DNA from 2 places in the Janthinobacterium sp. MP5059B genome. Region 2 is predicted to be linked to the other one. Evidence: predicted binding sites of a transcription regulator. Region 2 holds the regulator's gene; the other holds the start of a gene.
What was found. Region 2 encodes sigma-54, which starts transcription at its own class of promoters, with help from an activator protein. Its sites were predicted from a motif close to TGGCANGNAANCTGCTTT; they were not measured.
Positions count from the first base shown of each region.

Region 1 (15,647 bases), on a different contig from region 2:
GTCGACGCCTTCCATTTGCGCAGCCATCGCATGCGCGCGCGCCGCGCCCGTCACCATGAACGTTGTCGACAAACCATCGGCCAGCAAGCCCGTGGGCGCCAGCACCGTCACGCTGGCCAGTTCACCCGGCGAATCGCCGTTCGACGGGTCGAAGATGTGGTGATGCATGAAGTCGGGCGTGAACGTGCATTCGTAATCGCCCGACGTCGCCACGCTGCGCCCCTCCACTTTCAAGGTGGCCGCGAGGATTTCTGCATCGCGCGGATCCTGGATGCCCAAGGTCCACGGGCGGCGCACGGAACGCTGCCCCCGCGCAACGAATTCGCCCGTATCGAGCAGCGCGTGCCGTATGCCGCGCGCCTGCACGGCCGCCAGCGCCATGTCCGCCGCGTAGCCTTGCGCCAGGCCATTCAAGGTCAGCGCCATGCCAGGCCGGAGAAAACGCACTTCCCGACTATTCCACGCCAGTTGCCGCCAGCCTATCCGCGCCTGCGCTGCGCGCCGCAAGGTGTCCGTCGGCAAGCCGGCCTCGTCTGCTGCCGCGCGAAACAGCTGCCATAAGGGTTGCACGGTGATATCAAAGGCCCCATCGCTCCATTGCGACAAGGCTTGCGCCTGCGCCAGCACGGCCAGCAAATGGGCATCCGGCCGGGCCAGGCGGCCGTCACGGTTCAGCTGGAAGACTTGACTGGCCGGGCTGTAAATGCTCATCAGGCGGTCGATATTCCTCGCTGCATGCAAGGCGTCCTCGATGGCCAGTTCGGCCTGGCGCTGATCGTGGTGCAACACGGTGACGGCGATCGTCGTGCCAAACGCCAGTGCGGCGCCTTGATAAGGCCGCACGCCGGACGCCGTGGCCGTGCCGCGCGCCATGCCGGCCACGCTGCCTATCGCTGCGGAAATAAACGTTCTACGCTGCATTGCTGCTCTCCTCTGCCGTGACCCGGACTATGGGGATGGTGCGGGCACGCTTGATTTCCAGCATCAAGGGCGCGCATTTTTCATCGCTGGCATAAATCACGACGCAATCCATGCACTGGAAACACTCGCCGTAATCAACTTTCCCGCTAGCCGCGATGGCGTGATGCTCGCAACGGTGGCGGCAAGTCTGGCACGGTGTGCCGCACTCCTTGCGACGGGGAATCCAGTTGAACAGGCGAAACCGTCCCAGCAGCGCCAGTGCCGCCCCAAACGGACACAAGTAGCGGCAAAAGAATTTATAAGAAACACTACCAAGCAACAGCAAACCCAGGGCATACGCGACAAAGGGCCAGGCCCGCACGAAGTTCAGGGTGATGGCCGTTTTAAATGGTTCCAGCTCGACCAGCTTGTCCGTGATCTGGCTGGAAAACATGCTGCTACCGAGAATGGCCGCCAGCAAGCCATACTTGATCCATTTCAAGCGCCCGTCCAGGCGCGGCTTGATCTTCCATTGGGGCAAGCGCAGCCACTGGCCCAGCTTGCCCGTGAATTCCTGCAGGGCGCCAAACGGACACAGCCAGCCGCAAAACGTGCCGCGCCCCCAGATCAGCAGGCTGAGCAGCACGAACGCCCACAGGATCACCGTCATCGGATCGAACAGGAAGAAACCCAGGCTGCGCCCCGCCAGCAGCGCCTGGATGGCGCCCGTGATATTGACGATCGATAACTGCCCCTGTGCGTAATAGCCGATGAAACCAATGGTAAACACCAGGAACAGGCGGCGAAACCACACAAATTGCCGGCCCTCGCGCACCAGGCGTTTCTGCCAGGCCAATGCGCCAGCCAGCAGCGCCAGCCCGGCGAGCAACAGCAGCAACTCAGCCTTGCGCCCCTTCCACGTGCCGCGCCACGTGACATCGTCGCCTTGCGGCGCCGTATAAAAGTCGGCCGGCAAGCGGTAGCTGACATCCACGTTGCGGGCGATGCGTTCGGGATACACGATGCCCTTGTTGCGCGTGATCGGCATGGTAAAAGCCAGCGGGCTGGCCGCATCGAGTCCCGCCTGGCTGATGACGCGCAAGACGGCGATATTCTCCGTCGGCAGCGAGGCCGTATCGGACAGGCTCAATTCCAGGTCCAGATCGCGCATGTCGATGGGCAAGCCATCCTGCTTCAGCAACAGCCGGTCCGGGACCGTGCCGCGCACGAAATCGTCGCCCAGCACGCTGTAGCGCCCGCGCGACATAACGAGGATGGCGTGGTCGCCTTCGTCCAGCCGGTTGCGCAGCTTGTTCCAGCTGCGTTCCGTCAACAGGTTGCGCCCCACCGTGGGTACGGACACGTACGCCAGGTACAGGTCGATGAACACGCCATCGGGCGCACGCGTCGCTTCCGCATCGAGTCCCGCGCCGGGACTGCCGGCAAACAAGGTTTCCACATCCTTATTGCTCAAGCGTACGTGCTGGATCAAGCCCCGCTTTAACATTTGCGCGACATCAAGTTTTTCGAACACGTCCATGCGGATGCGGGCGATCTGGTCCGGGTCGCGCCCTTGTGCGAAGCCAAGTTTTTTGCGCGACACTTTCAAGGCCGAGGCCAGCACGCTTTGGTTGATGATGCGCACGGAAGCCGTGGCCTTCGACACGCCATCGATATCGGCGTGCGTGGCATCTGGCGCGCGTTTCTTTCTGGCATCGATGGCAATATTCTGTTTCAGCGACAAGCCCTGGTACTGCTTGACGAACTGAAACAGCGGCGCCTCTCCCAGGCCATCGAGAAACACGGGTTCATGCTGCGACAGCACCGCAACATCGAGAAAGCTGCCTTGCGGATCAATGGCGATCAGCAGATTGACGGGCACGCCGGAAAAGCCGGGAATGGGCGCCAGGTCCACGGATTCAAACACGTAGCCGATCAGCTGCGTGGCCGTGGCGTTTTGCTTGAACAGGGGCCAGACGGGCAAGTCGGTCTCCTTGTCGCCCACGACGATGGGAGCAGGAAAGCGCCTTGCCAGCTCGGCCTTGGTGAGCACGCCCGCCCACGCCTGTCCCAGGATAAACAGGAATAACCAGCATGCTATGAACAACCGCATTGTCCTCATGCACTATGCTCCGTGCGGCGCCTTGTCGCAAGGCGCCGCGTTGATGAGTTAAAAGAAAATAATGCCGCCCAGGGATACGCCATTCATCTTCGCTTCGCCGCCCGTAAAGCCTTTCGAGCGCGTCTGGCCCAGCTCGCCCACCAGGGTGATAGCGCTGTTGAGCGAGTAGTACGCGCCCAGGGTCAGGTTGGCATTCGACTTCAAGCCGCCCGTGCCGGCCGTGTGGTCGTCGTTCTTGCTGATGCCGTAGGACAAGCCCAGCTTCAGCTTGTCCGTCGTCTTATACGTGCCTTGCAACAGCCAGTTCTTCGACTTGGTATCGCCCTGGTCCGCATCGGACAAGATGCCCAGCCCCTTGCCGCCCTGGAAGTTGACCAGCACGCCGGCCGGACCCATCTGGTATGAGCCGCCCACTTCCACGCCGCGCATGGTCAGGTCATCGACACCTGCGGTTTTCGAGGTGAACTTTTGCGACTTCACGCCGAGCCAGGCTTTCAAGCCTTCCTGCGCATACGTCAGTTGCGCCTGCACTTGCGGACTCGACTTCGAAGAATAGGTCGAGCCTGCCACGATGGGCGTATCGGAGACGGGGCTGACCAGCGCCACATCGATGCCAACGCCGCCCAACTTCGGCGAGCTGTACATGATCTGGCCATAGTTGCCCAGATAGGTATAGCCGGCGCCGATATGGCCCAAGGTCACTCTGCCCCGCTGCGTCGCCTGCACGGGTGCGCCCGAACCCAACAAGGTCATGTCCGACAAAATCGCATTCGCGCCGAAGATGCCATAGTCGCGGCCCAGCTTGAAGGTACCCATGTGTTCGTTGCCAAACGTAAAGAAGGCCTGGCGCACATCGACCACGCTGTTCTGGCTGATGGCGCTGTCCGTGGCCGTCGAGTTGTAGATGCCGATCAGGGCTTTCACGTCGTACTCGCCCAGGCGCGAGCTTGCCGAGGTGATCAAGCCATTCGGCAGCAAGCCGTTGCCGATGGTGGTGCGGTCCTTTTCTCCGCCGCAACCGAGCGCCCGCCCGCCCAGCGCCAGCCCGCCCACCGCATCGCCCGAACACGACACTTGCGTGTAATAGGCGTTGACGATGCCGCCCACCGACACGGTCCAGTCGCCAGCCTTGATATCGACGGCTTGTGCCTGCCCCACCGCTGCGATTGTCATGACACCCAGGCTCCCCAGCTTGCTCAATGTGTTCATTTGTTCTCCTCTTTCTTCTCTGTTTTTAGTGTGCACACCAGTGATTGATGTACCTCAAGCTTTGGCAATAAGCGTGCCCAGAACGGCTCAGAGGGAGAAAGAGAAAAGGCGTAGTTAACGTGTGCAGCAGCGGATCAATCGCCACTGACAGTGTTCATTTTTTGACCGCAAGCAGGCATATCGGGCATCCAGGTAAACAAAAAACTGACGGCCTGGGCCGTCAGCAAAAAGAAAACACCCGGCGGACAGGGAGACACCCATCCGTGTGGCCCGGATGTTTCACCCCGTTACTTCGACGCCAGCTTGAAGACCCACACGGAACCGCCCTGTTCCAGGAAGTTGACCTTCTTCGCCACTTCGCCGCCCCACAGCGGCACCGCGCCACCCCAGCCGGAAACGACAGCCACGTATTGCGTGTCGCCATCCTGCCAGGTGACGGGCGGCGCCACGACGCCGGAGCCCGTCTGGAATTTCCACAGCTCCTTGCCCGTCTTCGCATCGACGGCTTTCAGAAAGCCTTCCGGCGTGCCGTAGAACACCAGGTTGCCGGCCGTACTCATCACGCCGCCCCACAGCGGCGCGTTGTTCTTGATTTCCCAGACGATCTTGCCCGTCTTCGGATCGATGGCGCGCATGGCGCCGATGTAGTCGTCAAACAATGGCTTGATGGTGAAACCCGCGCCGAGGAAGGCGCCGCCCTTCTTGTAGCTGATCGGCTCGTTCCAGATGTCCATGCCCCATTCGTTCGCGGGAACGTAGAACAGCTTGGTTTGCGGCGAGTACGCCATCGGCATCTGGTTTTTGGCGCCGAGGAAAGCGGGCGCGGCAAACACGGTCGTGCCCTTCTTGCCTTCCTCTCCCTTGGTGGGGTCGCCAGGGCGGCCGGCGGCGATATAGTTCGGCCGGCCCGTCTTCAGGTCGATGCTGCTGGCCCAGGTGATTTTCTTCACAAACGGAAAGGCGTTCTGCAGCTTGCCATTGGCCGCATCGATGACATAGAAGAAACCGTTGCGGTCGGCCTTGCCGCCGTAGCGCTTGCCATCCATGTCGAAGGTGACGAATTCGTTGGCGCCGTCGAAGTCCCACGCATCGTTCGGGGTATTCTGATACGCCCACTTGATCTGCCCCGTTTTCACATCGAGTGCCACGGTGGACGACGAGTACAGATTGTCGCCGGGACGCAAGTGGCTGTTCCACGGCGCCGGATTACCCGTGCCAAAGTAGGCGAGCTTGGTTTGCGGATCGTAGGTGCCGCCCATCCACGTCGAGGCGCCGCCCGTTTTCCACAGGTCGCCCGGCCACGTCTTATTCGCCGTGCCGGACACGCCGTTGTCGATGGCCTTGCCATCCTTGTCGTAGCGGTGGCCCATATGGCCCTCTACTGTCGGACGGCTCCACACGAGGTCGCCCGTCATCGGGTTGCGCGCTTCCACCCGGCCCACGATGCCAAATTCCCCGCCCGACACACCCGTCAGCAGCAAGCCTTCGGCGATCAGCGGCGCGGCCGTCATCGAGTAACCGGCCGCGTAGTCATCCACTTTCTCCTTCCAGACGATCTTGCCCGTATTCTGGTCCAGCGCCACCAGGTAGGCGTCGAGCGTGCCGAAAATCACCAGGTTGCCGTACAGGGCAGCACCGCGGTTGACCACGTCGCAGCATGGCATGATGCCGTCTGGCAAGCGATGCTCATACTTCCACAGCTTGGCGCCCGTTTTCAAATCGACGGCAAAGATGCGCGAATACGATGCCGTGACGAACATCTTGCCGTTGTGAATCAACGGCTGCGATTCCTGGCCCCGCTGTTTTTCGCCGCCGAACGAGAACGACCAGGCTGGCACCAGCTTGGCCACGGTCTTGTCATTGATCTGCGTCAACGGCGAATAGCGCTGGCCCTGCGTACCCATGCCAAACGACAGGACGCTGGCCGGATTCTTCGCCGTGCTGTCGAGCATGGCATTGGTGACATTGCCCACGTCGGCCGCCTGGGCCAGCGATGCCAAACCCAAACCGATGAGTATCCCCATGATTTTTTTCTGCACAATCATCTCCCTCTGTTTTATTAGTATGTGTGTATCAAGTCTTGCGGTGCTCATGCGGCTGGGCATGCAACAGCGCGCACTCTTCATCGGTGAACAGGCGCGAGCGCGTCAAAAAGCGCTTGCCCGTGCCGTTGTCGAGTGAAAACATGCCGCCATTGCCATCGACCACATCGATAATCAACTGGGTATGCTCCCAGTACTCGAATTGCTCGAGCCCCATGTAGAACGGTGTGCCATTCAAATTGCCGAGATAGATATCGGTGTCGCTGACATCGAACTCGCCCAGCGCATAGCACATGGGCGCGCTGCCGTCGCAGCATCCGCCCGACTGGAAAAACATCAGCGGGCCGTGACGCTGGCGCAACTTGTCCATCATTTCCAGCGCCGCATCGGTGGCGACCACCCGGGCAATTGCTGCACTCATGGCATCCCTTTCTGCGCGCCGCGCCTGGACTACAGGTGCGGCGCCTGTTGCCGGTTTAGAAGAAGCCCAGCGCTTTCGGGCTATAGCTCACCAGCAAGTTCTTCGTTTGCTGGTAGTGGTCGAGCATCATCTTGTGGTTTTCGCGGCCGATACCCGATTGCTTGTAGCCGCCGAACGCGGCGTGGGCAGGATACAGGTGGTAGCAATTGGTCCACACGCGGCCCGCCTGAATGGCGCGGCCCATGCGGAAGGCGCGCGAACCGTCACGCGTCCACAGGCCGGCCCCCAGGCCGTACAAGGTATCGTTGGCGATCGCCAGCGCGTCGGCCTCATCCTTGAAGGTGGTCACGGACACGACGGGTCCGAAGATCTCTTCCTGGAAGATGCGCATCTTGTTATTGCCCTTGAACACGGTCGGACGCACGTAGTAGCCGCCTTCCAAGTCGCCCGCCTGGGTATTGCGCTCGCCGCCAGCCAGCACTTCCGCGCCTTCCTGGCGGCCGATGTCGAGGTAGGACAGGATTTTTTCCAGCTGTTCCTGCGACGCCTGCGCGCCGATCATGGTGGCAGAGTCGAGCGGGTTGCCCTGCTTGATGGCGGCCACGCGCTTCAAGGCCCGTTCGATGAATTTCTCGTAGATCGATTCCTGGATCAGCACGCGCGATGGGCAGGTGCACACTTCGCCCTGGTTCAGCGCGAACATGGCAAAACCCTCCAGGCACTTGTCGAAATAGTCATCGTCGGCATCCATCACGTCTTCAAAGAAGATGTTCGGCGACTTGCCGCCCAGCTCCAGGGTGACGGGAATCAGGTTTTGCGCCGCATAGCCCATGATCAGACGGCCCGTGCCCGTTTCGCCCGTAAAGGCGATCTTGGCGATGCGCTTGCTCGACGCCAGCGGTTTACCCGCTTCCAGGCCGAAACCATTGATGATGTTCAGCACACCAGGCGGCAGCAAGTCGCCGATCAGCTCGATCAACACCATGATGGAAGCCGGGGTCTGCTCGGCCGGTTTCAAGACGACGCAATTGCCGGCGGCCAAGGCTGGCGCCAGTTTCCACACGGCCATCAGGATCGGGAAATTCCACGGGATGATCTGGCCCACGACGCCCAGCGGCTCATGGTAGTGATAGGCATAGGTTTCCGCATCGATTTGTGCGACGGAACCTTCCTGGGCGCGGATGCAACCGGCGAAGTAACGGAAATGGTCGATGGCCAGCGGAATGTCGGCATTCATCGTTTCGCGGATCGGCTTGCCGTTGTCGATGGTTTCCGCCGTGGCGATCAGGCTCAGGTTCTGTTCGATGCGGTCGGCGATGCGGTTCAAAATATTTGCGCGCTCGGCCGGCGACGTCTTGCCCCAGGCATCCTTGGCGGCGTGCGCGGCGTCCAGCGCCAGCTCGACGTCTTCCGTCGTGGAACGGGCGATTTCGCAAAACGGCAAGCCCGTGATCGGCGTGATGTTAGGAAAGTATTCACCTTTTACTGGTGCAACGAATTTGCCGCCGATGTAATTGTCATAGCGTTGTTTGAAGGGATTGGCTACGCCCAGTTTGCTGATGTCTGCGAGATTCATGTCGTCCTCTATCGGGTTAATTAGAATGGAATTACTTAATTAAAATCAAACGTCCTGGTACAGATGGGGTGAGTACACGGAGTCTTCCGCAAATGCCGTGCCAGCTCGCCATCCCACTACAAACTTAGCCGGTTTTATCCCTGTTACAAGGGCGCGGCATCAAACCCGGCACGTTTTTCAGCGCAAGCCACCTGCTTGGGTGGGGACGTGGGCCTGTTTGCATTTTGAACAAGGTAAAGACGTCCTGTTCCAATCCGGGCCAGCCCTGCGGCATCTCCCCTGCGCCGCTGCACAATGGAACAGGTGTACCAGACTGGAACACCTGCGCCTGTGCCACCAAGGAATCAACGAATCACCACGCCCCAAGGCAATTCACCCACGGCAATATCGGCTACCTTCTGCGCGCTGGCCGTGTCGATGACGGATACACTGTTCGAGCGGCCATTGGCCACGTACAGCTTGGCGCCGTCGGGCGTGATGGCCATATTCCACGGGCGCTTGCCGACGTCAATCGTGGCCGTCACTTGATTGCTGGCCGTGTCGATCACCATCACCGTACCGTCCGTGCCATTCGAGACATACACTTGCTTGCCGTTGGGATGGACCACGATGCCATTCGCATTCTTGCCCGCTGGAATCGTGGCAATCGCCTTGCGCGCGGCCATGTCGATCACGTAGACGGCATTGACCAGTTCGCACGCCACATAGGCGCGGCCCGAGTCCGGGCTGAAACCGATGCCGCGCGGACGCAGTCCCACGGCGATGGACGCGACTTGGCGGCGTCGCGCCACATCAATGACATCGACTTGCTCGGCCTCTTCCGCGCTGACTAGCAGCCAGCGTCCATCCGGGCTGAAGACGGCATGTTCCGGGTTGCGTCCCTGCACCTTGATATCGGCGAGCAAGGTGCCTGTCTGGCCATCGAGCAAGGCCACGCTATTGTTTTCCTCGACGGCAACGGCCACGTGACTACCGTCTTGCGAGGCGCTGACGCCTTCGGGCGACTTGCCCAGCGCCACCGTGCGCACGGGCGTGCCGCCAGCGTTGTCGATCAGCAACAAGGCGCTGCTGGCGGCATCCGTGACAAACAATTGCCGTCCGGTGGGGTCGGCGGCGATGCCGCGCGGCCGCTTGCCTGCCGCGATTTGACGCACGACCTGGTCAGTAGCCGTGTCGATCACGCTCAAGGTGCCCGATTTTTCATTGGGGACATAGGCAAAGGGAGCTGCCTGGAGGGCGGTGCTGGCGAGCGCCGGCAATAGCCAGCAAACCTGGCGCAAGCACGAGAAGAAGTTGGGCATAATCACCTTTTCAATGGCAAAACACAGGAAAAGCGCGCGGTAGCGGCGCATCTGCCCATTGCTGTATGCAAACGCCGTGCCACTGACACGCGTATAATTTCAGCCCACCAATGGAGACATGGCAGGCATATTGCTTGATAAGACTATGCAGACCTGTACCGCGCACGCGATCAAGCAGGCTTTTATTCACATTGGAGAATCCGCATGCAGCATCGTTTCCGCCTGAACACCATCGCCAGCCTGTTTGTCGCCGGCAGCGCCACCCTCGCCCCCCACGTCTTTGCCGCCGAAGCAGCTAGCCTGGCCGCCGGACAACTGATGGATACGGTGGTCATCAGCGGCAGCCGCATCGCCCACCCCAGCCAGGAAGTGCCGGCCTCGATCGACATGGTCGACAGCGCCCGCATCCAGGATGGCCAAATCCGCGTCAACGCGTCGGAAGCGCTGGCCGCCGTGCCGGGCCTGGTGGTGCAAAACCGCCAGAACTATGCGCAAGACTTGCAGATCTCGTCGCGCGGCTTCGGCGCACGCTCGGCCTTCGGCGTGCGCGGCGTCAAGCTGATCAGCGATGGCATTCCCGCCAGCATGCCCGACGGCCAGGGCCAGGCCGCCACCTTCAACCTCGATACGGCCGAGCGCATCGAAGTGCTGCGCGGACCGTTTTCTGCCATCTACGGCAACCATTCGGGCGGCGTGATCCAGCTGTTTTCCAGGGATGGACAAAATCCCCCGTCCATCGAACTGAATGTGACGGGCGGCAGCTACGGCACCAGCAAGGTCGATCTCTCGGCGCAAGGCCAGGCAGGCGGCATCGGCTACGTGCTCGACGGCTCGCGCTTCCGCACGGACGGTTTCCGCGACCATAGCGCCGCCACGCGCGAACAGGCGTTCGGCAAGATCACCGTCAAGCCGACGAAGGACAGCAAGCTGACCATCGTCGCCAACAGCCTGCATCAAGGCAATACGCAAGATCCGCTGGGCGCCACCTGGGCCACGTTTGCCGCCGACCCGCGCGCCGGTGAGGTCGACGCGACGGATACGCAAAACCCGAAACGCACCCTGGCCGAACGCTACAACACCCGCAAGAGCATCGACCACCAGCAAATCGGCGCCACCTATGAACAGTCGTTCGGCGATGACCGCCTGCATGTAATGGTGTATGGCGGCAACCGCGACGTGATCCAGTACCAGGCATTTACCAAGGGCTTCCAGGCGCCGGCCAGCCATTCGGGCGGCGTGGTCGATTTCCAGCGCCAGTTCTATGGCATCGATACCAACTGGCTGCACGTGAACCAGTTGGCCGGCGGCAAGCTGAGCACCACCATCGGCATCGATTACGGCCGCTCCAGCGATGACCGTACCGGCTACGAAAACTTCATCGGCAATAGCTTTGGCGTAAAGGGCAAGCTGCGCCGCGACGAGCAAAATGTCGTGTCCAGCCTCGATCCGTATATCCAGGCAGAATGGCAAAGCGGCTCGTGGCTGCTCAGCGCAGGTGTGCGCTACAGCAAGATGAAAGTGGCGGTCGATGACCATTTCCTCAGCAACGGCAACGATAGCGGCAGCCTGGAGTTCAGCCACACGACACCGGTGCTGGGCCTGCTGTACAAGCTGACGCCGAACGTCAACGTCTACGCCAGTGCCGCGCGCGGTTTCGAAGCGCCTACCTTGAATGAACTGTTTTACTCGGGCACGGGCGGCGGCTTCAATTTCAACTTGAAACCAGCGACCAGCACCAACCTGGAAGCAGGCGTCAAGGCCAGGATCAACAACAATACGCACGTCAACGCGGCCGTGTTCCAGATCAAGACCAACGACGAACTGGTGGTCGACAAGTCCAGCGGCGGACGCACCAGCTACCGCAATGCGGGCAAGACCTTGCGCCAGGGTATGGAAGTGTCGCTGGACTCGAACCTGCCGTATGGCTTCACGACCAAAGTGGCACTGACCAGCCTGCACGCCGTGTATGACCAGGCGTTTGGCGGCGTGCGCGAAGGCAGCCGCTTGCCGGGCGTGCCCAGCGCCAACCTGTTCGCGGAACTGGCCTGGAAAGACACGCTGGACCGTTTTGGCGCGGCGCTGGAAAGCGTGGCCAGCAACCAGGTCTACGCGGAAGACAGCAACAGCGAAAAGCCGGCGCCCGGCTATACGGTGTTCAATGCGCGCGTCAACGCCAAACAAAACGTGGGGAATTGGCGCTTCAAGGAATTTGCCCGCCTGAACAATCTTTTCGACAAGACCTACGTGGGCTCCGTCATCGTCGGCGACAGCAACAAGCGCTACTATGAAGCGGCGCCGGGACGCAACTGGTTGCTGGGCGTCAGCGCCCAATATAGTTTCTAAAACTAAAAAGCCCGCGCATCGATCGATGCGCGGGCTTTTCAACTCAAGCACGCTACGTCAGGGCCGCGCTTCCTTCACGCCATATTTTTCAAAGATGGCTTTCAATTCACCGCTGGCCGCCATCTCGTTCATGGCCGCCAGCAGCAACTTGCCCACGTCGAGCTGCTGGCGGCTGACGGCCAGGCCCACGGCCCAGCCGGCACGCGGCAAGCGGGCGAACGCCACTTCGCTCAAGGGGAAAGCGGGATCGCTTTTCAGCACCGATTCGATCTCCGAACGGTTGGCCAGCACGGCATCGAGCTGTCCTGCCTGCAATTGCTGCAAGGCTTCGGCGGCCGTGTCGAAGATGCGCACGTCGTCGCGGTACTTGCCATTGTCTTCACCCAGCATCAGCATGGCCGCGATCGAGACCTTTTCCACGCCGATGCGCTTGCCGGCCAGCGAAGCGACGCCATCGAATTGCGGCACGGCTTGCGCGCTGCGCGCCAGGCGCACGGTTTCCACGTAATACGGCGCGAAGATCTCGACCTTGTCGTTATCCGCCATCAACTTCTTGTCGACCGGCACATGCAGCATCACATCGGCGGGACCATAACCAAGGTAATGCCCCTTCCACACCATATTGCGCAAATCATCGTTCAAGTTTTCGCCGGCGGGAAATGGCAGCAAGCTCAGTTTCAAACCCAGCTTTTTCGCCAGCGCTTCGGCGATGTCGATATCGATGCCCGCGCCCTTGTCGGAAAACGGCGCGAACTCGTTATACACAGCCACTTTCAGGCTGCCCGACTGCTGCACTTTTTGCCAGTCGGCGCGCGCCGGCGCGGCTGCGCACAGCGCCAGGCAGGCGAGCGAGATCATCGCGCGCGCGCCCCGGAATTGAAATGAACGCATGGGACTCCTTTGTGATCAGTTCGATTTAATTCGATTCGCGGCGGGTTTCCAGATAGGTCTTGATGGCCCACATGGCTTCCTGGTTGAACACGCCTTCGAACGGCGGCATGTACACAGCGCCATTACGCACTTTACCGTGGCGTATGGTGGCCAGGTAGTAATTATCCGTCTCCTTGTAGCAAGCCTGTTTCTTTGTCTCATTCTTGATACCGAAGCAATCGCGGTCCAGCTGGCGCAAATCCGGCGCGATGCCGCCCGAGATGGCTTCGATGCCGTGGCAGCGGGCGCAATTCTGGTTGTAGGCCGACGTGCCCACCGTCAAGGCCAGCTTGTTGCCCCGATACGGGTTTTGCTCAAGCCACTTGTCGCCTACCTTGGGCAAGCCCGTGGTATCGACGCCTTGCGGCGTGACATTGCCGTGCGCATAGGCATGCGGCAATGTCAGCAGGGAAGTGAGGGCAACGGCGCCGGCCGCCGCCACGCCGAGCAGGGTACGAATGGAATAGGTCATGCTGGTCTCCTTGGTTTTTTAGTCAATACCAAAGAAGAGCAAATGCCATGCCATGCGTCTATGCCCCACATCCGGCCGACCATGTATCAATTTGGAACAGCTGCAACAGCCAGTTGTGTCAGCGCGCGCGTCAGGCGGCGGCCACCGTGCAGATGCTGCTCCGCTCCTGCTGCTCGAAAGTAATACGCACGGGCAAAAACCGGGCAATCACCTCCGCATTCGTCAGCGCATGTTGCGAGACCTTGTTGCAACTGAAGCTACCGCCGCCGGCCAGCGCCATGGGCAGCAAGAGCTGGTCGGCCAGGTGCTCGCCGACGGCCGCGTCCGTCTTGAGATAGGCGCGCACCTCGTTCAACAGGCGCTTGGCCACGGATTCGGCCAGCAAGGACTTTTCACCGAACGAAGTAAACACTTCCGTGACATGCTCATGCTCGAGCGTCAGCAACAGGACATTGCCCGGTCCCTGCTCCGCCGGCAAGCCGACGAGGCGCAACTGCTTGCCGCTCCAGCCCATGCCCCCGGCGACGCGCTCGAGTTCGCGCTGCGCCACCTGGACATGCACGCCCGCCACCACGCTTTCCGCATACCCCGCCTTCCGTTCGCCGCGCTGCAGCAATGCGATGGGGCGCAAGCGCCGGCACGGTTGCACGGTGGCCGTCACCTCGCCGCCGCCTGCGGGATGAAAGCCGTAGCGTTGCAGCGCGATCTCCACTTCGGCCCCCATCTGCTGCAGGATGCGGCCATACGCGCGCTGCAAAAAATGCACGGGCGGTGCCATGGCATTGTGCGTGCCGCCAGTGATGCGCACGGTGGATGGCCCATCCGCATGCAGCAGGGCCGGCAGCAAGGTTTGCAGCACCAGGGTACAGCTGCCCGCGCTGCCGATGGCAAAGCGGTAATCGCCGCCGCGCAGGGGGCCGGGCACGAATTCCAGGCTCGACGCGCGCAGCGCCACCGGCGTCGTGCGCGCCCCGCAAATGGCAGTTGCCGCCTGCACGGCCAGCAGATGCTGGCGCAGCAAGCCGGGCTTTTCCCGCCCCGCGCGAATGTTAATCAGCCGAAACGGTTGCCCCGTGATCATCGACAGGCTCAGCGCCGAACGTAAAATCTGTCCGCCGCCTTCGCCTTGCGCTCCATCTATTTCTATCATCTCTCTTATCCTTTGACGCAGACGACCTGCTTCAGGATATGCACGACATCAACCAGCTCGCGCTGCGCCAGCATCACCGCATCGATATCCTTGTAGGCCATCGGGATTTCATCTATCACGTTTTCATCCTTGCGGCATTCCACGCCTTGCGTGGCGCGGATCTGGTCATCCAGGTTGAAGCGCCGCTTCGCTTCCGTGCGGCTCATCGTACGTCCCGCGCCGTGGCTGCAGCTATGGAAACTCTCCGCATTGCCCTTGCCGCGCACGATAAAACTCTTCGCGCCCATGGAACCGGGAATGATCCCCAGCTCGCCAGCACGGGCCGACACGGCGCCCTTGCGCGTGATCAGCACATCCTTGCCGAAGTGGTGCTCCTTCTGTACATAGTTATGGTGGCAGTTGACGGCTTCCACGTGCGTCTGGAACGGTTTATGGATGACCGTGCGCACGGCGGCGATCAGATTCTGCATCATCACTTCGCGGTTGTTGCGCGCAAAGCGTTGCGCCCAGCCCACCGCCTCCACGTAATCGTCGTAATGCTGCGTTCCTTCGGCCAGGTAAGCCAAATCCTGGTCGGGCAGGTTGATGAAGTGGGTGCGCATATCCTGCTTGGCCAGTTCGATGAAATGGCTGCCGATGGCATTGCCCACGCCGCGCGAACCGGAATGCAGCATGAACCATACGGAACCCTGCTCGTCGAGACAGACTTCGACGAAGTGGTTACCGCTGCCCAAAGTCCCCAGGTGGCGATAATTGTTCGTATTTTTCAGCTTCGGCGTTTTCAGGCAGATCGCATCGAATTCGTCTTTCAGCTGCAGCCACGCGGCATCGACCACCGAGGGCGGCGTATGCCAGGAACCCTCGTCGCGGCCGCGGTGTCCGCGCGTCTTTGGCGACATCCCGTGCGGAATGGCGCGTTCAATGGCGCTGCGCAGCGGCCCCAGATTATCGGGCAAATCATTCGCCGTCAGAGTGGTTTTCGCCGCCATCATGCCGCAACCGATATCCACGCCTACCGCGGCCGGGATCACGGCGCCCAGAGTAGGAATCACGCTGCCGATGGTCGACCCTTTACCCAGGTGCACGTCCGGCATGACGGCGATGTGCTTGTAAATAAACGGCAGGGTCGCCGTGTTGCGTAATTGCTTTTTGGCCGCTTCTTCGACGGGCACGCCACGTGT
Region 1 covers NZ_LRHX01000013.1:2,746-18,392, forward strand. Annotated here, with positions in the region: gene JAB1_RS16065 (FAD:protein FMN transferase) at 1-921, opposite strand, end outside; gene JAB1_RS16070 (4Fe-4S binding protein) at 911-3,013, opposite strand; gene JAB1_RS16075 (porin) at 3,071-4,231, opposite strand; gene JAB1_RS16080 (PQQ-dependent methanol/ethanol family dehydrogenase) at 4,519-6,255, opposite strand; gene JAB1_RS16085 (DUF779 domain-containing protein) at 6,305-6,694, opposite strand; gene adh (aldehyde dehydrogenase) at 6,750-8,270, opposite strand; gene JAB1_RS16095 (beta-propeller fold lactonase family protein) at 8,615-9,571, opposite strand; gene JAB1_RS16100 (TonB-dependent receptor) at 9,776-11,914, shown strand; gene JAB1_RS16105 (transporter substrate-binding domain-containing protein) at 11,972-12,805, opposite strand; gene pedF (cytochrome c-550 PedF) at 12,831-13,316, opposite strand; gene rtcA (RNA 3'-terminal phosphate cyclase) at 13,447-14,466, opposite strand; gene JAB1_RS16120 (RtcB family protein) at 14,472-15,647, opposite strand, start outside.
Region 1: JAB1_RS16095 (beta-propeller fold lactonase family protein) is a predicted target of sigma-54. The motif match lies at 9,636-9,653, and genes of this name have one in related genera.

Region 2 (15,647 bases):
AGCGCCTTGTAGCTGAGGGCGCTCGATTGTTTGCTGCGTTTCGCCAGCGCGATGGCCTGGCGGAAATGAAATTCAGCCGCATCGTAGCGGCAGGCTCCGCTGGCGGCGCGTCCCGCCTGGTGGTGCAGCCGCGCCTGCCAAGCGGGATCGCCATGGCCCAGTTCGACATTCCCGACGGCGTCCGCGTAGCTGCGCATGGCTTGCGCCCAGTCGCCCTGGCTGGCCGCCTCGCGTCCGAACTGCTCCTGCTGTGCCGCCATGCGCAGTTCCACCTGCGTGGCGCAGGCTGCCAGCGTCATCAAGACCAGCGGCAGGACGAGGCAAGAGCGGAAGGGGAGCAGTGTGGACATGGCGCCACTCTAGCGCATGGGAAGGCGCGCACGTTTGCGCGATACGCATGAATTCGGGATTTGCCCCGGCATGGATGACATATAATTTGCACACGACTTTGTTATTTTTGACAGTACACTTCACGGGAGCACCATGTTTTCACGCAAATTCCATTCTTGTGCACAGCTGATGCTGGCTACCTTGCTGATGGGCTTTATCGCCGCCTCCCCGGCGCGCGCGCAGCAGGCGGCCGTCAAATTGCCGAACGTGGTGATCCTGGCCACGGGCGGCACCATCGCCGGCAGCGGCGCCGACAGCACCACCACCGTTGGCTACACCTCGGCCACCGTGGGCGTCGAGCGCCTGATCGCGGCCGTGCCGGAATTGAAGAAAGTGGCGAATGTGAAAGGCGAGCAAGTGTTCCAGATCGCCAGTGAAAGCATGGGCAACAGCCACTGGCTGACCCTGGCCAAGCGCATCAACGTGCTGCTGGCCTCGAACGATGTCGATGGCGTGGTCGTCACGCACGGCACGGACACGATCGAGGAAACGGCGTACTTCCTGAACCTGACCGTGAAAAGCCACAAACCGGTGGTGGTCGTGGGCGCCATGCGTCCGTCGACGGCCATTTCGGCTGACGGCCCCATCAACCTGTACAACGCCGTGATGCTGGCGGGCAGCAAGGAAGCCGTGGGCAAGGGCGTCTTGGTGGCCTTGAACGACCAGATCAACGCGGCGCGCGAAGTGACAAAGACGAATACGTCCACCACCGACACCTTCAAGTCGCCGGAACTGGGCATGCTCGGCTATATCCAGGGCAGCAAGGCCTTCTTTTACCGCCAGTCGACGCGCAAGCACACCTTGGAATCGGAATTTGACATCAGCAAGCTCGATGCTCTGCCGCAAGTGGACATCGTCTACGGCTACGCGAACATGAACCGTGTCGGCATCGATGCCTTTATTGCTGCTGGCGCCAAGGGCATCATCCACGCGGGCGTGGGCGATGGCAGCGTGGCCGCGCAGATGAAGCCGGCCCTGGTGGAAGCGCGCCAGAAGGGCGTGCTGATCGTGCGTTCGAGCCGAGTCGGCCAGGGCATCGTTGCGCGCAATGGCGAAGCCAACGACGATGAACTCGACAGTGTCGTATCCGACACCCTGAACCCGCAAAAAGCCCGCATCCTACTGATGCTGGCCCTGACCAAAACGAATAGCACGCAAGAAATCCAGCGTATCTTCTATACCTATTGATCGCTGTCATGCAGGCCCAGCCACTGCGGCTGGGCCTGGTAGATTTACGCTTGCCCGCTTTGCTGCCATACTTCGCTTCTGAATAATTTCCTGGCAGAAGCAGCAATACTGTTCCTTCTCCCCTGTCCATGGCTATCCTGTCCGACATCATCCTGTATCCGATCAAATCGTGCGCCGGTATCCATTTGCGCGAGGCCGTCTTGACGCGTTCCGGGCTGATGAGCGAGCACGTGTTCGACCGCGAATGGATGGTGGTGGACGCGCAAGGCCGCTTCCTGACCCAGCGCGAATATCCGCGCATGGCGCTGATCGTGCCATCCATCAAGGCCACGACCCTGGAATTGCGCGCGCCGGGCATGCTGCGCCTGGAAATCGAGCTGGGCTTGCCGCACCCGCAATTAGCACCGCTGCTGGACGTGCAAGTGTGGGACGATACCGTGCGCGCCTACGATTGCGATGAAGTCACGGCCACCTGGTTCAGTCAGGCCATCGGCGTGCCGTGCCGCCTGGCGCGCTTTCACCCGGACGTGGTGCGCGCCACCAGCACCAAATGGACGGATGGCGTGGCTGCCTCGACCATGTTTGCCGATGGCTATCCCGTGCTGATCGCCGGTGCCGCCTCGCTAGCCGATGTCAATGACAAGCTGCGCGCCGCCGGCCGTGAAGCGCTGCCGATGAACCGTTTCCGTCCCAACCTCGTCATTGGCGACATCGGCGCCTTCGAGGAAGATTACGCGGACTTCCTGCAATTTGGCGCGACCACCTTGAAACCCGTCAAGCCGTGTTCGCGCTGCCCGATCCCGTCGGTGGACCAGGCCACGGGCGTGCCCGGCCCGGACCCGCTCGACGTCATGCATGGCTATCGCGCCAAACCCGAGCTCGACGGCGCCATCTGCTTCGGCATGAACGCCATCGTCACCGAAGGCGGCGATGAGCGTATCGTGGTGGGGCAGGACATCGGTTTCGAACTGGCATTTTAAGCATGGCGCCCGCACACAAGGGTTTAAGGTTTCTATGAATCAAGCAATACCGCCGGACCCGCGCATTGCCAGCCTCGAAGCCGAAAACCAGGCTTTGCGCGCGCGCATGGCTTTCCTGCTGGAACAGGTCGAGCGCAACCACGACATCATGTGCCGGCACCAGGCGTTCGACCTGGAAATCGTCAGCGCGTCCACCTTTCCCGAATTGATCGGCACCATCTTCCGCACCTTGCCCGTGATTTCCGACCTCGACGGCGTCACCCTGAGCCTGCTCGACGAGGATGACGATATCGTGCTGGTGATGGAAAAGCTGGGCGTCGATTTCAGCGCCTTCCCGCAGTTGCTGTTTGTGCATGTCGTGGCGGAGCTGGGTTTTGCTCCGCCGGCGTCCGTGGCCGAGGGGGAGGCGGCCTTGCCGCCGTTGCCGCTGCTGGGTGCTTTCGACGCGGCCGTGCATGGCCCGCGTTTTCCGCAGATCGACGCTCTGCGCAGCGTGGCGCTGGTGCCCTTGCTGCGCAACAAGCGCCTGATTGGCAGCCTGAACCTGGCCAGCAGCGACGTGACGCGCTTTACGCCCGCGCTGGGCACGGATTTCATCAAGCACATGGCGTCCATCATCGCCATATGCCTGGAAAACGTGATCAGCAATGAAATGCTCAAATACATCGGCTTGACCGATTCCTTGACGGGCGTCTACAACCGGCGCTATATCGACCGCCGGCTGCTGGAAGAAATCGCCCGTGCGCGGCGCCAGAATTATTGCATCTCATGCATGTATATCGACATCGACCATTTCAAATTGGTCAATGACACGCATGGCCACCAGGGCGGCGATGAAGTGCTGCGCGAGGTGGCCACGCGCATCCGCACGGAATTGCGCCGCTCCGATGCGCTGGGCCGTTTCGGTGGCGAGGAATTCGTCGTCCTGCTGATCGACGCCGACCTCGATAGCGCGACCTTTGTTGCCGAACGCATTCGCGCCAGCATCGCCGGCACCATGTTTGACTTGCCGGGCAGCGCGCAAGCGTGGGTCAGCGTGTCGATCGGCGTGGCCAGCCTGGAAGCGGACGCGGCGCTACTCCCCATCGAAACGGTGGCGCAGCAGCTGGTGGCGCACGCCGACCAGGCCCTGTACCAGGCCAAGGCCGATGGCCGCAACAAGGTCGTCAGCTGGCAGGCGCAGCCCGGTTAATTATTTCAATAGCAAGGTTTCGGCTTTGGCCACGGCGTCGGCCGTGCCGCGCAGCACCACCACGTCGCCGCTGGCCAGCTGCGTCTCGGGGGTGACATCAAGGCGGCCCCTGCCGCGGCGGATGGCGGTCACAAACGCGCCGCAGCCGGCCACGTCGATCGTGCTCAAGGGCAGTCCCACGCAGTGCGCGCCCTCGTTGACGGTGACCGTATGCAGGCGTTCCAGCTCGGCATCGTCGCCCGCGTCGCTGGAACCGTGGAAATAGCCGCGCAAGGACGCATAGCGTTCTTCGCGCGCCGCCTGCACCCGGTGCACCACGCGGCGCAGGGGCACGCCCATCATGATCAAGGCGTGCGAAGCGAGCATCAGGCTGCCTTCCATCAATTCCGGCACCACTTCGGCCGCGCCCGCCTTCTTCAGCTGGTCGAGGTCGGTATCGTCGTGGCTGCGCACGATGACGGGCAGGGTCGGCGCCATTTCGTTAAGCAAATGCAATAACTTCAGTGCCGAAGGCGTATTCGCATACGTGATCACCACGGCGCTGGCCCGGTAGATGCCGGCGGCCACCAGGCTTTCGCGCCGGCCCGCGTCGCCATACGACACGTGGGCGCCGGCCAGCTGCGCTTCCTGCACCCGTTCCGGGTCCAGGTCCAGCGCGTGGTATTCGATCTTTTCTTCCGCCAGCAGGGTGGCCAGGCTTTGTCCGCTGCGCCCGAAGCCGGCGATCAGCACGTGTTTCTGCGACGCCATGGTGCGCGTGGCGATCTTGGTCAGCGCCAACGATTGCATCATCCAGTCGTTGGCCGCCAGTTTCATGACGATGGCGTCGGACTTGGCGATGAGGAAGGGCGCCACCAGCATCGACAGCACCATCGACGCCAGCACCACCTGCACGACGAACGGGTCCATCAGCTTGATGCCGCCAGCCAGGTTCAGCAGCACGAAGCCGAACTCGCCCGCCTGCGCCAGTCCCAGCCCCGTGCGCAGGGCCACGCCGTTGCTGGAGCCGAACAGCCGGGCCAGCCCCGCGATCAGGGCGAATTTCAGCAGCACGGGGCCGCACAGCAGCAGCAGGACGAGCCACCAGTTCTCAAACACCACACGGATATTGAGCAGCATGCCGACGGTGATGAAGAACAGGCCCAGCAGCACGTCGCGGAAGGGCTTGATATCCTCTTCCACCTGGTGCTTGAATTCCGTCTCGGAAATGAGCATCCCGGCAACAAACGCTCCCAGGGCCAGCGACAGCCCCGCCCGTTCCGTGATCCAGGCCGCGCCCAGGGTAATCAGGAGCAGGTTGAGCATGAACAACTCTTGCGAGCGGCGCTTGGCGACGATGGTCAGCCAGCCGCGCACCAGCTTCTGGCCGATGAAAAGCAGCAAGATCAGCACCACCAGGGCCTTGCCGCCGGCCCAGGCCAGGGTTTCGGCCAGGTTGTCCGAATCGCGCGTGAGGGCGGGAATCAGGATCAGCAGGGGCACGACGGCCAGGTCCTGGAACAGCAAAATGCCGATGATCTTGCGGCCGTGTTCGCTTTCGAGTTCCAGCCGTTCCGTGAGCATTTTCGAGACGATGGCCGTCGACGACATGGCCAGCGCGCCGCCCAGGGCGAAGGCGGCTTGCCAGCTCAGGTGGATGTAGGCGGACAGGTAATGTCCGACGAACCAGCCGAAGAAGACGGTGGCGATGATGGTGGTGACCACCTGCGCCATGCCAAGGCCGAAGACGATGCGCCGCATGGCGAGGAACTTGGGGAGAGAAAATTCGAGCCCGATGGAAAACATCAGGAAGACGACGCCGAACTCGGCCAGAGTGTGGCTGGCCTCGTTTTCCGCCGCCAGGCCCAGCGCGTGAGGGCCGATGACGATGCCGACGGCCAGGTAGCCCAGCATGGGCGGCAAATGCAACATTCTGAAAGCGACCACGCCCAGCACGGCGCTGCCGAGTAACATCAGGGTCAGTTCAAGCGAGGAAAACATGGGTTGCCCGGTGCGGTCAATGGAAATCGTTGTTTGTTGTGACTGGCAAGTTTTTTGCTTTCCTAATTCGTTTATACTTTGGGCATGAGTGTAACCCATGAAAAAACAATGCTGAAAGCTTTTGATCGAATTGACATGCAAGCGACGACCGAGCGCGCCGTCGCGCTGGCCCGCACCACCTTGCAGATCGAGTCCGACGCCATCGTTGCGCTGCACGCGCGCCTGGCCACGGACGACAGCGTGGGCCGCGCCGTGGCGATGTTGTTGCAATGCAAAGGAAGAGTCGTCGTCTCCGGCATCGGCAAATCTGGCCATATCGCGCGCAAGATTGCCGCCACCCTCGCTTCCACCGGCACGCCGGCCCTGTTCGTGCATCCGGCCGAAGCGGCCCATGGCGACCTGGGCATGGTCACCTCGGAAGATGCTTTTATTGCCATATCGTACTCCGGCGAATCGTCGGAACTGATGGCCATCATGCCCGTCGTCAAGCGCATGGGTGGCGTGCTGATTTCCATGACGGGCAAGCCGAATTCGAGCCTGGCGCAATTGGCCGACGTGCACCTGGATATTTCTGTTGAGAAAGAAGCCTGTCCGCTGAACCTGGCGCCGACGGCCAGCACCACCGTCACCCTGGCCCTGGGCGACGCGCTTGCCGTGGCCTTGCTCGACTTGCGCGGCTTCAAGGAAGAAGATTTCGCCCGCTCGCACCCGGGCGGCGCCCTGGGCCGTCGCCTGCTCACGCACGTGCATGATGTCATGCGCAGCGGCGAACGCGTGCCGAAAGTGCCCGTGCAGGCTTCCTTGCTGCAGGCGCTGGAAGAAATGACGAAGAAAGGCATGGGCATGACGGCCGTCGTCGACGCGGACAACCGCCCCGTGGGCGTGTTTACGGATGGCGACTTGCGCCGCATGTTCGAGCGCGTGCAGGATTTCACGCAAGTGGCGATCCGCGACGTCATGCATGCGCAGCCGCGCAGCATCGCGCCCGAACGCCTGGCCGTGGACGCCGTGGCCGTGATGGAGCAGTTCCGCATCAACCAGATGCTGGTCGTCGATGCCGACGGCAAACTGGTGGGCGCGCTGCATATCCATGATCTGACGCAAGCGAAGGTGATCTGATGGATAGCGTGGCGGACAACCTGGCACGCGCGGCCAAGGTCAAACTGATGATCTTTGACGTCGATGGCGTGCTCACCGACGGCAGCCTGCATTTCGGCCCGGACGGCGAGATGATGAAAACGTTTAATGTGTATGATGGCCTGGGCATCAAGCTGCTGCAGGAATCGGGCGTGCAGACGGCCATCATCAGCGCGCGCCGCTCGGCCATCACGGCGCGCCGCGCGCAAGACCTGGGCATTACCCACGTACACCAAGGCGGCCACGACAAGCTGACGCCGTTTCGCGAACTGCTGGCGCTGACGGGCTTGACGGAAGAGCAATGCGGCTATATCGGCGACGACGTCATCGATGCGCCCATCCTGAAACGCGTCGGCTTTGCCGTCAGCGTGCCGGGCGGACGCCCGGAAGTGCAGGGCCTGGCCCACCATGTGACGCAGGCCGGCGGTGGCCGCGGCGCGGTGCGCGAGATCTGCGAATTCCTGCTGCGTGCCCAGGACAATTATGCGCGCGTCATGGCGCCGTTCCTGGAGTGAGGCGCGCCGCCTCGCCAGTGACATTTGAAAGAGTGAAGCCCTATGCGTAAGCCAGGAGGCGCCCATCGCTGGCGCATGATTTTTACCGTGCTGGGCGCGGTTGTTGTCGCGCTGGGCAGCTTTTGGCTGCTCGAGGTGATGAACAAGAATAGCCAGGACATCACGGCCAGCAAGCATCTGGATGAGCCCGACTATTTCATTACCAATTTCAGCCTGGTGCGTATGGACTTGACGGGAAAACCCAGCTATATCGTGTCGGGCACCAAGCTCACGCATTATCCGCTGGACGATTCGTCCGATATCGACCGGCCCTTCGTGCGCAAGCTCACGCCAGGCATGCCACCGATGAACATGAATGCGGAACTGGCGCATATCGACCAGGACAATACCCGGCTGCAACTGCACCGCAATGTCGTGATCGACCGCGTGGCCAGTCCGAAGGCGCAGAACCTGACGGTCAAGACGGAAGCGCTGACGGTGTTCCCGGATGAGGAAAGAATGGAAACGGACGTGCCTGTCGATATCCTGACGGGCACCTCGCGCCTCAATGGCATCGGCATGAAAGCCAATAACGCCACCGGCGTGGTGGAAGTGCAGAATGCGCTGCGCATGGTCCTCCCGCCGAAACCGCGCCCGGCCGCGGCGGCAAAATGACAGAATGAAACAAGGAAACCATACTATGAAGAACATCTTGCTGTTGACCGTATTTTCCCTGGCCATCATGGGCGTGGCGCATGCCGAGAAGGCCGATTCCGAGAAGGAAGCCGTCATCACGGCACGTAGCGGCCACGTCGATGACATCAAGCAGGTGCGCACCCTGACGGGCGACGTCGTGCTGGTCAAGGGGACCCTGACCATGAAGGCGGGTCGCGCCGTGATCACGGAAGATCCGCAAGGCTACCAGTTCATTACCTTCTGGGCCGATCCCGGCAAGCTCGCCACCTTCCGCCAGAAGCGCGATGGCGCGGGCGACCTGTGGGTGGAAGGCGAAGCGGAGCGCGTGGAATACGACAACAAGACGGAAGTGGTGAAACTGTTTTCCAGGGCCAAGCTGACGCGCCTGGAAGGCACGAAAGTGACCGACGTGGCCAATGGCGCCTTCATCTCGTATGACAGCCGCAAGGAAGTGTTTGCGATGGAAAATTCCAACAGCGGCACCAGCACCCCGGATGGCGGCAGCGTGCGCATGGTGATCCAGCCGAAAACCAAGGCACCGGCGGCGGAGAAAGCGCCGGCCACGCCTGCGCCAGGAAAGAAATAATGGATAATACTCGTTGCGGCAGCACCCTGATCGTTCGCGGGCTGCAAAAAACCTATGGCAAGCGGCAAGTCGTGCATGATGTCTCGCTGCAAGTCGAATGCGGCGAAGTGGTGGGTTTGCTGGGCCCGAACGGCGCCGGCAAGACCACCTCGTTCTACATGATCGTCGGCTTGGTGCCGTCCGATGGCGGCAGCATCGATATCAGCGGCGTGGACATCTCCAGCCTGCCGATCCACCGCCGCGCGCAGATGGGCCTGTCCTACCTGCCGCAGGAAGCGTCCGTCTTCCGCAAACTGACGGTCGAAGACAATATCCGCGCCGTGCTGGAAATCCAGACCGTCGAAGGCCGTCCGCTGACGAAGGCCGAGATCGAGGTGCGCCTGGATAAATTGCTGGCTGACTTGCAGATTGAAAAGCTGCGCGAGAACCAGGCCCTGTCGCTGTCCGGTGGCGAGCGCCGCCGCGTGGAAATCGCCCGCGCGCTGGCCACCGATCCCCGTTTCGTGCTGCTCGACGAACCGTTTGCCGGTGTCGATCCGATCGCCGTGATCGAGATCCAGCGCATCGTGCGTTTCTTGAAGGAGCGCAATATCGGCGTGCTGATCACCGATCATAATGTGCGTGAGACGCTGGGTATCTGCGACCGTGCCTACATCATCAACCAGGGCTCGGTACTGGCGTCGGGGCGCCCCGACGACATCATCGCGAACGAGTCGGTACGCCGGGTCTATCTGGGCGAACACTTCCGCATGTAAGCCAATGAAACAATCATTGCAGCTGCGCACTTCGCAGCACCTGGCACTGACGCCGCAGTTGCAGCAATCGATACGCCTGTTGCAATTGTCTACCCTGGAATTGCATCAGGAACTAGAGCAATTGCTGACGGACAATCCCTTGCTCGAACGCCTCGATGATCCGCTCGACCGTTCGCTGCGCCTGCTGTCCGACGGTGCCTTGAGTTCCACGGCCGCGCCGGCCGAAGCGCCGCCCCAGCCGCCAGGCCAGGAGGTGCCCGCAGCGCCGGCCGAAGCGGAAACCTTTGATGGCGATGCCGGCGAGGGTCCGGCCGCCGCGGATGGCGGCGACAGCGACTGGAGCGAGGCGAGCCGGGGCAAGGCGCCCGACGACGAAGATTCGCGTCCGCAACTGGAGGCCCATCACTGCACCCTGCGCGAACACCTGATGGAGCAGATGCGCGTGACGGTGCTTGAATTGCGCGACCGCGCGCTGGTCGAGCTGATCATCGACGCGCTCGACGACAATGGCTACCTGGAAGAGTCGCTCGACGACATCCTGGCGCGCCTGCCGGAAGAGCTGGAAATCGACGCCGACGAGATGCGCACGGCCTTGTCTCTCTTGCAAAGTTTCGATCCGCCCGGCGTGGGCGCGCGCAATGCCTCCGAATGCCTGGCGCTGCAAATCAAGCGTTTGCCGCACATCGCCATGGTGACGCGCCGCATGGCCCTCGTCATCGTGGAAAAGCACCTGGCCTGGTTTGCCCAGCGCGATTTCAACAAGCTGAAAAAAGCCCTCGATTGCGACGATGAAGACTTGCGCGAAGCGCAGACGGTGATTCGCCAGTGCAATCCGCATCCGGGCGCCGTGTTCGCCTCGGACGTGTCCGATTACGTGGTGCCCGACGTCGTCGTCAAGCGCGCGCGCAATGGCTGGCAAGTCACCCTGAACAACGATGTCATGCCGCGCCTGCGCGTCAATGCCATGTACGCCAACTTGCTCAAGCAGGGCAAGGGCGAGGGCGCCATGGGCGCACAGTTGCAGGAAGCCAAGTGGCTGATCAAGAATATGCGCCAGCGCTTCGACACGATCCTGCGCGTGGCGCAGGCGATAGTAGAAAGACAAAAGAACTTTTTCTCGCATGGGGCCGTTGCCATGCGTCCCCTTGTGCTCCGTGAAATAGCTGATACACTGGGTTTACACGAGAGTACTATCTCGCGGGTAACAACTCAAAAGTACATGCTGACCCCGCACGGCATGTTCGAGTTGAAATATTTCTTTGGTAGCCACGTCGCCACCGAAGCGGGGGGCGAAGCGTCATCGACGGCGATACGGGCATTGATCGTGCAACTGACAGGAGCAGAAGACCCTAAAAATCCTTTATCCGACAGTAAGATTGCGGACATGCTGGGGGAGCAAGGCATGGTGATTGCGCGACGTACTGTTGCCAAATACCGGGAAGCGTTGAAAATTCCGCCAGTGAGCCTGCGTAAGTGTTTGTAAGTTTTTTTCGGTTCCTCTGCGGGCCGGATAGGATGGACCGCACGAACCCGATCATCTTTAGGAGTGTGTATGAATCTCACCATCAGCGGACATCATCTCGAAGTGACACCAGCCATCCGTGAATACGTACAAACGAAGCTGGAGCGCGTGAAACGTCATTTCGATCAAGTCATCGATATTGCCGTGATTCTGACCGTGGATAACCTCAAAGAGAAAGAAAAACGTCAAAAGGCTGAAGTCAACCTGCGTTTGAGCGGCAAGACTGTCTATGTGGAAAGCTTGGCGCACGACCTGTACGCCGCGATCGATACCCTGATCGACAAGCTCGATAGGCAAGTGATGAAATACAAAACCAAAGTGCAAGGGCACGGTAAAGAGGCGATCAAGCATCTGCCAGACAACTCCGAGGAAGAAGCCGTCGTCGCCGTCTAAGGCCACCCGCTTCCAGCAGTTGTGATCAACTAAGGGCGCACATCTTGCGCCCTTTTTTGCGCCTGGACCTTTTGAGCGCAATGTTCGCCGCGCAGGGGCTAAAATGTTTGCACTTTCACTTTTTTCCTGCCTGCCATGAGCGACTTCGTCCAGACTTCCATCCGCAACCGCACGGGCCATATCGTGCTCGACCGTCCGAAAGCCTTGAATTCCCTGTCGCTGGAGATGGTGCGCGCCCTGAGCGCGGCCCTGCTGGCCTGGCGCGACGATCCGCAGGTGGACGCCGTGGTGATCCGCTCCAGCAGTGAAAAAGCCCTGTGCGCCGGCGGCGACATCCGTTTCTTTTTCGATGCTGGCTTGGCCACGCCGCAAGGCGGCAGCGCCATGCTGGAAGATTTCTTTACGGAAGAATATGCTTTAAATCATTTAATTCATTTCTACCCGAAACCGTATATCGCCGTGATGGATGGCGTGGTGATGGGCGGCGGCATGGGCGTGGCGCAAGCCGGGCCGGGCAACCGCCTGCGCATCGTGACGGGCCGCACGCGCATGGCCATGCCGGAAGTCAATATCGGCTTGTTTCCCGACGTGGGCGGCAGTTATTTTCTATCCCGCCTGGCCGGCCAGCTGGGCCTGTACCTGGGCTTGACGGGCTTGACGATCAACGCGGCCGATGCCCTGTACACGGGGCTGGCCGATGTCTACCTGCCTGAGGCGCAGATGGGGGCGCTGCTGGACCTGTTCGAATCGACGCGGGGCGAGGCCTTGCCGGTGGCCATCAAGGCGCTGGCGGCGCCTTTCCAGGCCGAGGCGGGGGTATCTCCCCTGGCCACGGCGCGCACGGCGCTGGACCGCCATTTCGGCGCCCCTTCCGTGGCCGCCATCATGGCCTCGCTGGCGCAGGATGACAGCGCGTTCGCGGCCAAGGCGCTGGCGGCCATGCGCCTGCGTTCGCCCTTGATGATGTCGGTGACCCTGGAATTGCTGCAGCGGGGCGCCCACCTGGGCGTGGCCGATTGCCTGCGCATGGAGCGCACGGTGGTGCGCCATAATTTCGAACATGGCGAAGTGCTCGAGGGCGTGCGCGCGCTGGTGGTCGACAAGGACAATGCACCGCGCTGGAACCCTGCCAGCCTGGACGACGTCGATGCGGCCATGGTGGCGCGCTTCTTTGCCCCCGTCTGGCCAGCCGCGGCGCATCCGCTGCGCCACCTCGACTAATTAGCTGCGTTCGCGGTGGCGCAGGACGACGCGCTCGTTGGGGCCGAAATACTGCGCCAGCCGCTCCGCCATGTACACGGAGCGGTGCTGGCCGCCCGTGCAGCCCAGGGCCACCGTCAGGTAGCTGCGGTTGTCGGACTTGAATGACGGCAACCATTTCTCGATGAAGGCGCGGATGTCGGCCAGCAGTTCCAGCGCGCTCGGCTGCGCGTCGAGGAAGGCGATCACGGGCGCATCGCGGCCGTCGAGCGGGCGCAGCGCCAGGTCGTAATAGGGATTCGGCAAGGCCCGCACGTCGAAGACGAAATCGGCGTCCAGCGGCACGCCCAGCTTGAAGGCGAACGATTCGAAGAACAGGGTCAGCGGCGCGCGTTCGGAGGCGACGATATCCTTGATCCAGGCGCGCAGCTTGTTGGCGCTCAGTTCCGACGTGTCGATCACATGGCCCAGCTGTTCGATGGCTGACAGGCGTTCGCGTTCTTCCGAGATGCACTCGATCAGCGTGCGGCGACTGGCCGGATTCTGGTTCGGACGCAATTCGTGCGACAGCGGATGGCTGCGCCGCGTTTCCGAGAAGCGCGCCACCAGCGAATGCGTGGTGGCCGTCAAGAACATGACCTTGACGTCATGCCCCTGGTCGCGCAGCAGGGCCACATTGTGCGGCAGGCTGGTCAGCGACTCGGCGCTGCGCGCATCGACGGCGACGGCCAGTTGCGGTGTACCTTCGTCGAGCAGGGTCTGCACCAGGCTGGGCAGCAAGGCCGGCGGCAGGTTGTCGACACAATAGTAGCCGGTATCTTCCAGCACATTGAGCGCAACGGATTTACCGGAGCCGGATATTCCGGTGATAAGGACGATATGCATACGCCGATCATACAATAAAGATCGGCGCTCTGCTTCCAAGGCAATTATCTTTACAAATTATTGCAATTTGGAATGTGATATTGCCGGGATTGGCAGGGCGCTCTCGTCACGACCGTAGGTCGGCTTAGCGCGTCGCGCGTAAGCCGACACCGCGGCATGGGCCAACAATGTCGTCGGATTACGCACGGCGTTGCCGCGCTAATCCGACCTACTTGCTAATCGCCACTCATTGCCAACCTCTGCCGCTCCATGAACTCCTGCAAGGTATCGATGCCGCGCAATTGCAAAATCGTGTTGCGCACGGCCGCTTCCAGCAGTACGGCGATGTTGCGGCCGGCGGCGACGGGGATGACGACCTTGCGCACGGGCAAACCCAGCACGTCTTCCGTGGGGAACAGGAAAGGCAGGCGCTCGACTTCCTCTTCCAGCGCGTTGCGGCGCACCAGATGCACGATCAGTTTCAGGCGCATCTTGCGGCGCACGGCCGTTTCGCCAAAGATGGCCTTGATATCGAGCAAGCCCAGGCCCCGCACTTCCAGCAGGTTTTGCAGCAAAGGCGGGCAGCGGCCTTCGATCATGTTGGGCGCGATGCGCGAGAATTCGACGGCGTCGTCGGCCACCAGGCCGTGGCTGCGCGAAATCAGTTCCAGCCCCAGTTCGCTCTTGCCCAGGCCCGAATCGCCCGTGATCAGCACGCCCACGCCCAGCACGTCCATGAACACGCCATGCATGATGATGCGTTGCGCCAGCTTTTTGGACAGGTAGACGCGCAGGAAGTCGATCACTTGCGCGGCCGGCAGCGGGGTGGAGAACAGGGGAATGTTTTGCTCGTCGCAGATGGCGAGGATGTCGGGCGGCGTTTCCAGTCCTTGCGCGATGATCAGCGCGGGCGGACCGCCGGCGATCAGCTCGCCAATCACGTGGGTGCGCGTGTTGACCTTCAGGCGCTGGTAGTAATTGATTTCCTGGTGGCCGAAGACCTGGATGCGGCCCGGATGGATCAGGTTCAAGTGGCCCACCTGGTCGGCGGCCGACGAGACATCGCCCGAGATCAGGCGCTCGCCGCCGGGGAAGCCGGCGAACCAGCCCAGTTGCAGACTTTCACGATTGTCGTCGTACAGGCGTTGTATCGTCAGTGGCGTTTGCAACATGGCAGTCTTCTTCTTCAGGAGTGGAGGAATACCTGAAGTTTAACCCGCCGCTTGCAGACTAGGTTGCCAATTGACGATGCGCGAATGTACGGATTTCGGTTCCGGATCCGTGGCCAGTGCCGTGCGGAAGGCGTCATCGGAAAACATTTCAGCGATTTCCGACAGGATTTCCAGATGTTGCTGGGTGACATGATCGGGAATCAGCAGGAAAAACAGCAGATTGACAGGCTTGCCATCGGGCGACTCGAACGGAATCGGCTCGGCCAGGCGGACGAAGGCGCCCAGCGGCGATTTCAAGGTTTTGCTGCCCTTGACCCTGCCATGCGGCACGGCCACGCCATGGCCCAGACCAGTCGAGCCCAGGCGTTCGCGGGCAAACAGATTGTCCGAGACGGTAGAGCGGGCGATGCCGTAATTGTTTTCGAAGATCAGGCCGGCTTGCTCGAAGGCACGTTTTTTACTGGAGACTTCCAGGTCCAGCAGGACGTTTTCGAGGGATAGTATTTTGCTAAGATTAGTCATGACACTCAATGAAATGGTGCAATGCGCAGAGGGCTTGCGAGCCGAATTATAGGCCTGTTTCCGCGGCCTGTAACGCCAATTCTCAACAGTATACGCCCGCTGCGGGCGCAGTGGGCGCTACAGCCCATGTCACCATCATTTTAGCAAAAAAATAACATCGGCGTGTATCGGCTATTTCTTGATTAAAAACACGCGGCGCGCCGGTTTTTCCGCCGCCGAATGCCGATTTTCCGATTTTTCAGCGTCTTTGACATGCTCTGCGGCACTACTGCAACGTTGTTTTAAAACACAGCCAACATTCCTGTTGGCATGGTTTCATGGTGTTGCGCGGTGTTGCCTAATGTTACTGACGGGCGTTGCGCAGATTGCCCGGCATCGCTCCCGTGCTGAAGTTGCTGCGCCAAGGATTGATATCGAGGCCGCCGCGGCGCGTATAGCGCGCATACACGGACAGTTTTTGCGGCTTGCACTGACGCAAGATATCGACAAAGATGCGTTCCACGCATTGTTCGTGGAATTCATTGTGCTCGCGGAAACCGATCAGGTAACGCAGCAGGCTTTCCTGGTCGATCTGCG
Region 2 covers NZ_LRHX01000005.1:150,913-166,559, forward strand. Annotated here, with positions in the region: gene JAB1_RS04340 (hypothetical protein) at 1-350, opposite strand, end outside; gene JAB1_RS04345 (type II asparaginase) at 538-1,578, shown strand; gene JAB1_RS04350 (MOSC N-terminal beta barrel domain-containing protein) at 1,707-2,558, shown strand; gene JAB1_RS04355 (DUF484 family protein) at 2,593-3,750, shown strand; gene JAB1_RS04360 (monovalent cation:proton antiporter family protein) at 3,751-5,730, opposite strand; gene JAB1_RS04365 (KpsF/GutQ family sugar-phosphate isomerase) at 5,839-6,849, shown strand; gene JAB1_RS04370 (HAD hydrolase family protein) at 6,849-7,382, shown strand; gene lptC (LPS export ABC transporter periplasmic protein LptC) at 7,425-8,036, shown strand; gene lptA (lipopolysaccharide transport periplasmic protein LptA) at 8,062-8,643, shown strand; gene lptB (LPS export ABC transporter ATP-binding protein) at 8,643-9,398, shown strand; gene JAB1_RS04390 (RNA polymerase factor sigma-54) at 9,403-10,881, shown strand; gene raiA (ribosome-associated translation inhibitor RaiA) at 10,951-11,313, shown strand; gene JAB1_RS04400 (enoyl-CoA hydratase/isomerase family protein) at 11,449-12,534, shown strand; gene rapZ (RNase adapter RapZ) at 12,535-13,398, opposite strand; gene hprK (HPr(Ser) kinase/phosphatase) at 13,614-14,549, opposite strand; gene JAB1_RS04415 (PTS sugar transporter subunit IIA) at 14,589-15,071, opposite strand; gene queF (NADPH-dependent 7-cyano-7-deazaguanine reductase QueF) at 15,415-15,647, opposite strand, start outside.